DNA from 2 places in the Arthrobacter sp. 01N442 genome. Region 2 is predicted to be linked to the other one. Evidence: riboswitches for the same ligand, from Rfam matches in the RefSeq annotation. Region 2 holds a riboswitch; the other holds the start of a gene.
The links. A riboswitch is a leader RNA that binds a small molecule or an ion and turns the genes downstream of it on or off. The one in region 2 is predicted to bind thiamine pyrophosphate.
Positions count from the first base shown of each region.

Region 1: it holds a riboswitch for thiamine pyrophosphate, as region 2 does, so the genes downstream of both, AC1DNC_RS12490 (bifunctional hydroxymethylpyrimidine kinase/phosphomethylpyrimidine kinase) here and AC1DNC_RS07640 (ECF transporter S component) in region 2, are expected to answer to the same signal.

Region 1 covers NZ_JBFTRD010000005.1:260,386-263,778, reverse strand. Annotated here, with positions in the region: gene AC1DNC_RS12490 (bifunctional hydroxymethylpyrimidine kinase/phosphomethylpyrimidine kinase) at 63-1,652, opposite strand; TPP riboswitch at 1,702-1,799, opposite strand; gene AC1DNC_RS12485 (Rne/Rng family ribonuclease) at 1,943-3,393, opposite strand, start outside.
Region 2 covers NZ_JBFTRD010000004.1:68,550-71,942, forward strand. Annotated here, with positions in the region: gene AC1DNC_RS07615 (Na+/H+ antiporter subunit E) at 1-177, shown strand, start outside; gene AC1DNC_RS07620 (MrpF/PhaF family protein) at 174-449, shown strand; gene mnhG (monovalent cation/H(+) antiporter subunit G) at 439-831, shown strand; gene AC1DNC_RS07630 (DUF4235 domain-containing protein) at 912-1,175, opposite strand; gene AC1DNC_RS07635 (heme-degrading domain-containing protein) at 1,217-1,756, opposite strand; TPP riboswitch at 1,880-2,023, shown strand; gene AC1DNC_RS07640 (ECF transporter S component) at 2,093-2,725, shown strand; gene AC1DNC_RS07645 (ABC transporter ATP-binding protein) at 2,739-3,393, shown strand, end outside.

The sequences.
Region 1 (3,393 bases), on a different contig from region 2:
GTGTTGCAGCGACTTCCGGAACCGCGCCCCATTATGTTACCGGCTGCCCTGCTCCGCGCGGCTCAGGCGTGCAGCCTCGGCGCGTCGAAGAACTCGACTTCGTACCGGGCGGACTGCCGGAAGGCCACCGCCATGGCGTTGCGCTCCGCCTCGGAGCCGTTGCGGGCTGCCGCGTCCGCGTACCTGATCGCCTGCCGGGTCGACTCGGCGAAGGCCTCGTCGGCGTAGGTCCGCAGCCAGTCAGCATATGCGTGCCCGGCCGGTGCACCGGCGGTGAGGAAGTCGCGGTGGAGCGTGGCGCCCACCTCGGCGTAGAGCCAGAAGCACGGCAGCGCAGCCGCGACGAGCACGCCGTAGCTGCCCGCGAGCGAGGCTGCGTGCAGATGATCCACGTAGGCCTTGGTGACCGGGCCCAGCTGCCTCTCGACGGTGCGGCCGGCCAGCCAGCTCCGGTGGAGTTCGGATTCGACTTCGAGGCACTGCTGCGCCGAACGGGACCAGAAGAGCTGTTCGGCTTCCGACGGCGCCAGCGCCGCCGCACGGGAGAGCACCCTGGAGTAGCCGTTGAGGTAGAGGGCGTCCTGTGCGAGGTAGTAGGCAAACTCGTGTTCCGGCAAGGTGCCGTCCGCGAGGCCCCGAATGAAGCCCAAGGCGTAGATCGCCTCCAGCTCGTCCGCCGCGTGCCCTTCCAGCAGCGCCGCGAAGTGGCCCTCGGCGGGGAGCTGCGCACCGGCCGGCGAAGCGGCGGGCTGCAGGTGGTGGAAATGGTGCACCGGTCCGTTGCCGGTTCCGACCTCCAGGCGCCCTGCTTCCCGCAGCGCGCCGAGCAGCCAGGGTTTCACGTCCCGCAGCGATGTCTCCCAATCCCCCGTCCTGGCCTGGACCGTGGCCAGCGCCGAGGACAGCGAACAGCCGGTGCCGTGGCTGTTGCGGGTGGCGATTCGCGGGCCTGCCACGACCACCACCTCTTGGCCCAGCACTCCCCCGGTGTTGACGAGCGCGTCCGGGCAGCCGCCGGCGTCCTGGCTTCCGCCGTCGTAGGACCCGCCGACGTGGGTTCCGGTGTCCGGCAGGTGTCCGCCTTTGACCAGCACCGTTGTGCCGGTCAGCGCCGCGAGCCGTTTGCCCTGCTCCAGCGCCCCGTCCCAGTCCTGGGCGGCCGGTTCGCCGAGCAGCATGGCCAGTTCGGCCAGGTTCGGGGTGATCAGGTCCGCGAGCGGGAGCAGCTCCCGCAGCGCGGTCTCGGCGGATTCCTGCAGCAGCCGGTCACCGCTTGTCGCGACCATCACCGGGTCCAGGACCAAGACGCCGGGGCGCACCTTTTCAAGCCAGGTCCGGACGGCGTCGATCACAGAGTCGTCGCCAAGCATGCCGATCTTGACGGCATCGATGGTGATGTCATCGCTGATGGCCTCCAACTGGGCCGTCAGGAAAGACGCCGGCGGCACATGCACGGACCTTACGCCCTTGGTGTTCTGGGCCGTCAGCGCCGTGATGGCCGCCATTCCGTAGCCGCCGTTCGCGGCGATGCTTTTCAGATCGGCCTGGATGCCGGCCCCGCCGGAGGGGTCGGAGCCGGCGATGGCGAGTACCCGCGGGATCCTTGGCGTCCCCGGGGTTCCGGCGTCGGGCGCCGGGAAGACGGACTGCAGGAGGGCCGGGGCCCGGTCAGGTCCCGGTTGGGTTGATGAGAGCGCGGTCGTGGAAGACAAGAGACATCCCTTCGCCGGTGCTAACCGGACAGGTTCAACGGGTCTGGATCTCAGCCGGCTCGATGCGCGGCACCCCGTGTCAGTCCCCTAGCCTAGCGTTCCCCGCCGCCAGGCTTCCTACATGTCAGCCCAGTGGCCGGCCCGTTAACCAACTCGCGGGTACCGTCCGGGATCGACGTAACGCTACATCGATTCCGGACGGCACCCGCGAGCCGTGATGCCTGCTGGCCCTAGAGCTCCGACGCCGGGACGCCGACGCCGAGGATGATCGGCTTGTTGGCGGCCGGCTTGGTGGCCACCATGGCCTGCTCCGGGGCCTTCGCCTCGTGGACCGAGACGGCCGCAGCCGACGGAGCGGTTTCCCGCTGCTGTACGGACGTCTCGTTGGCGGCGCCCTGGGCTCGGCTGGCGCTCCGGTTCCGGCGCACCCGCCGGGCTCCGGTGCCGCTAGCTGCCTCAGCCGGGGCCTGCGCCTGGGGTGCGGCCGCCTTGCGGGTCTCCTGCCGGACCGGGGCCTGCGCCTGGGGTGCGGCCGCCTTGCGGGCTTCCTGCCGGACCGGGGCCTGCGCCTCGGGTGCCTTGCGGGTCTCCTCCCGGACCGGCGCCTGCGCCTCGGCGGTGCGTGCGCTCGGCGGCGTGATCCGAGCCGTCCGTGCGCGGCCGCGGCCACGGGTGGCACGGGAGGCGGCTGGCGCCGCCTGCTCCGCCGCGGGAGCCTCCGGTGCGGACCGTTCCGAGGACCGTTCCGCCGGACGTTCCGCAGTCTGGACCGCGTCGGCCGGCTTGCCGGCTTCGGCGTCGCCCAAGTGGGCGAACGCTTCGGTCAGCACATCCAGGGTCAGCGCAGGCTGCGGGGTTTCCTCGGCGTGCTCGACGAAGGGCAAGGCGACCTGTTCGCCGCCGAAGGTCAGCACTGCCGCGGGACGTCCCGCTGCTTCCTCCGTCGAAGCGAGCTCCACGGCGGCGTCGAGCGCTGCCTGGCGGGTCTCGGCGTCGGGAGCGGCTGTTGCCTCGCCGTCGTGCAGGTGGGCTGCGTGTGCTGCGGCGGCGATGTTGGCCAGCGCGGCACGCGTCGCCTCCGCCTTCGCGTGGCGCTCTGCCTCGGTGGGCTCGGCGTGCACGGCTGCGGGGGCGGACGGCGTGGTTTCGCCGGCTCCCTGACCGCCCTTGCCGCGGCGGCGCTTGCGCTCAGTGCGTGCGGCGGGCTGGTGTTCGGTGCGCGGGACGTGGTGTTCCGCGGCGACGGTGTTGGCGCGGCGGTGCTCCACGGGCTCGTCGTGGGTGACGACGCCGCGGCCTGCGCAGGCCTCGCACTGTTCGCCGAAGACTTCCAGCAGCCCGGTGCCCATCCGCTTCCGGGTCATCTGCACGAGGCCCAGCGAGGTCACCTCGGCGACCTGGTGCTTGGTCCGGTCCCGGCCCAGGCACTCCACCATGCGGCGCAGCACGAGGTCGCGGTTCGATTCCAGCACCATGTCGATGAAGTCGATGACGATGATGCCGCCGATGTCGCGCAGCCGCAGCTGCCGGACGACTTCCTCGGCCGCTTCGAGGTTGTTCTTGGTGACGGTTTCCTCGAGGTTGCCGCCGCTGCCCGTGAACTTGCCGGTGTTGACGTCCACCACGGTCATGGCTTCAGTGCGGTCGATCACGAGGGAGCCGCCGGAGGGCAGGAAGACCT
Region 2 (3,393 bases):
GTAGTGGTGGAGGTGGACAGGTCCACGTCCACGCTCTACATCCACGGCATCAACGTCCGCGACGCCGAGGACGCGGACAAGCTCCGCAAGGAGGTCCGCGACACCGAGGCCGGGCTGATCAGGATCATGGGCACCAAGGCCGAGCTGTCCGCACTCGAGCAGGAGGTTGGCGCATGATGCCGCTGGTGTTGACGATTACCGCTGTGGTGCTCTCGCTCGCCGCGGGCGGCGCGATCATCCGCATCGCGCGCGGGCCCTCGCTGCTGGACCGGGTGCTGGCCGCCGATGTGCTGCTGGCCATCCTGGGCGCGGCACTGTGCATCGACATGGCCGTAAACCGGCACCTGAACAACCTGATGCTGCTGGTGTCCATCTCGATCATCGGCTTTGTCGGGTCGGTGACGGTGGCCCGTTTCGTGGCAGACCGGAGGAAGCCAAATGAGTCCTGAGGCGATGTCCGCCGACGCCGTGATCGACGCCGTCTCCGCAGTGTTCATGGTGGTGGGGGCGCTGATGTCCCTCGGCGCCGCGATCGGCCTGCTGCGGTTCCCGGACCTCATGAGCCGGATGCACGCCGCCACCAAGCCGCAGGTGCTGGGATTGTTCCTGCTGCTCTGCGCGGTGGGGCTGCAGTTGCGCACCTGGTGGGTATGGCCCGTACTCCTGGTGGCCTGGATCTTCCAGCTGCTCACGGTGCCGGTCTCGGCGCACATGGTGGGCCGCGCCGGCTACCGCACCAAGCACCTGCACCCGGAACTGCTCAGCGCCGACGAGCTGGAAGCCGTCGTCCAGCAGGCGGCGGGCAAAAAAGGCTTCACCGACGACGAGTGAGGTTCCCGGCCGCGGGCAGTCCGCCCGCATGGCGGTCCGACCAGGCCGGGAACCTCAGGTACTGCTCTTAGACGATGCGCCTAGACGATGTCTTGGGTCTTGGCGAAGCGGGTGATCGCCCGCTGTGTGCCGCGGTTGGCGAGGACCTGGATGATGGCGCTGACCGAGGCCGAAATCAGCGCGAAGGTCAGGGCCTGGCGCAGCGTGGTGGGGACGTCGTCGTCGTGGCCCTTGGGCGGCTTGTTGCCGGTGGTCTTTTCCCAGACGGTGTCGACCACCTTGGTGCCGACGAAACCGGCGAGGAGGCTGACTCCAGTGCCAAGCAGTTTGATGAAGATGTTCATACTTCGTACTCCTTGCGGGAGGAAACAGGGCTTCCCCTAGCCTAGCGTCCCGAGCGGCCGAGGATTTCGGAAAGTGCCTCGACAACCAGCTCGTGGTCGGCTTTCTGCGGCAGCCCGGACACCGTGACAGTAGCTACCACTCCGGTTCCCCGCACATAGATGGGGAACGAGCCGCCGTGCGCGGCGAACTCCCGCTGGTCGAACCAGGCGTTGTCCTCCATCCTTCCTCCGGCGGCGCGGGCCCGGAGGCCCACCAGCAGGGACGGGACTTCGTACCGCACGGCGGTGCGCTGTTTGGCTTTGATCCAGCGCTCATTGTCCGGCGTGGCGCCCTCCAGCGCGGCGTGGAACAGGACCTGCTCGCCCTTGGTGATGTCGACGGCGATCGGATGGGAACGCTGCCGGCCGAGCTGCACCAGCAGCAGCCCCAGGTCCAGGGCGTCGTCCTTGCTGAACGCCTGGAACTGCAGCTCGTCGATCTCCGCCAGGATGCGGCCGATCAGCGCCGCCAGGGATCCTGGCGGTTGCGGCTCCGCGGAATCCGGGTCGAAGTCGGGGGAAGTCACTGGTGAGTCGGTCAAGGGCTTCAGCTTCCGTCAGTGTCCGGTAATCGCTTCCTGGGCCGACTCTACCAAGCGGGCCGTTGCGGGGCACCGCCGAAGAGGGCCGCCGGGTGTAAACTGGGCCAGCCCACAAGGGCGAATTACATACGACAGGGGAGCGCCGCCGTCGGGCCATCACTGGAGCAGTCCAGGGAACCGTAGGTGGGCGCTGAGAGTGCGGACAGCCGCAGACCCTCGAACCTGATCCGGTTAGTACCGGCGCAAGGGAGTCGAGTTCTCAGGGTGCCCGGCACCCGTGGCGAAAGCCGCGGCGCCGCCGGAGCGCCCTCCCCTCCTGTACCTCAGGAGGACGACATGACTGACATTTCTGCGAAGCAGACGCTTACCGCCGGCAAGTACAGCTGGCGCGTAGTCGACATTGTGGTGGCCGCGTTGATCGCTGTTGCCGGCGGCGTGATTTTTTGGGCCTGGGACCAGGGCGCCAACCTCGTGACGGGCCCGCTCACCGCGGCCTACCCGCCGCTCACCGGGCTCTACGCCGGCGGCTGGATGATCCCGGCGGTGCTGGGCATGCTCGTGGTCCGCAAGCCCGGGGCAGCCCTGTTTTGCGAGGCGGTGGCGGCCACCAGCGAGCTGATCATGGGTTCGCAGTACGGCACCACCGTGCTCATCTCCGGCATTCTGCAGGGCCTCGGCGCGGAACTCGTCTTCGCCGCGTTCCTGTACAAGAAGTTCAACCTGCCCGTGTCCCTGCTGGCCGGCGCCGGCGCGGGCCTGTTCTGCGGCCTGAACGACTCCTTCCTGCCCTGGGGCTGGAACATCGCGTACGAAGCCGGGGACAAGCTCGCCTACATTATCTTCTGCGCCATCTCCGGAGCAGTGATCGCCGGCGGACTGTCCTGGCTCGCCACCCGCGGCCTGGCCAAGACCGGGGTGCTGGCCTCCTTCGCGTCCCGCAAGGCGGCATCGGAACCTGTGTTCTCCTAAGGAACGCATCCGCATGACATCCAACGACTCCGTGCGCCCGGCCGCGGTCAGTGCCCGCGGCTGGGGCTGGCGGCACGCCGGACGGTCCCGTCCCGCCGTGAGCGGCCTGGACCTGGACATCAGCCCGGGCGAGCGTGTGCTCCTGCTGGGCCCGTCCGGCGCGGGCAAGTCCACGCTGTTGCACGCCCTGGCGGGGGTGCTGGGCGACAACAGCGCCGCAGGAACTGCGGCAGCCACCTCGGCCGCCGTTCCAGCGGAGGCCGAGGACGACGACGAAACTGGCACCCTGCTCATCGACGGCGCCCCGCCGCGGGCCCGGCGCGGCCGGGCCGGGCTCATGCAGCAGGACCCGGAGACCCAGGTGGTGCTCTCGCGGCTCGGTGACGACGTGGCGTTCGGAGCCGAAAACCTCTCCGTCCCGCCGGCGGACATCTGGCGCAGGGTGGCGGAGGCGCTCGACGACGTCGGGCTCGGCGGCCTACCGCTGCAGCACCCGACGTCGGCGCTCTCCGGCGGCCAGAAGCAGCGGCTGGCGCTCGCCGGGATCCTTGCGATGCGGCCCGGACTGCTGCTGCTGGACGAGCCCACAGCCAACCTCGACCCGGCCGGGGTCCTGGAGGTCCGCGACGCCGTAGGAAGGTCCCTGGACAAGACGGGGGCCACCCTGG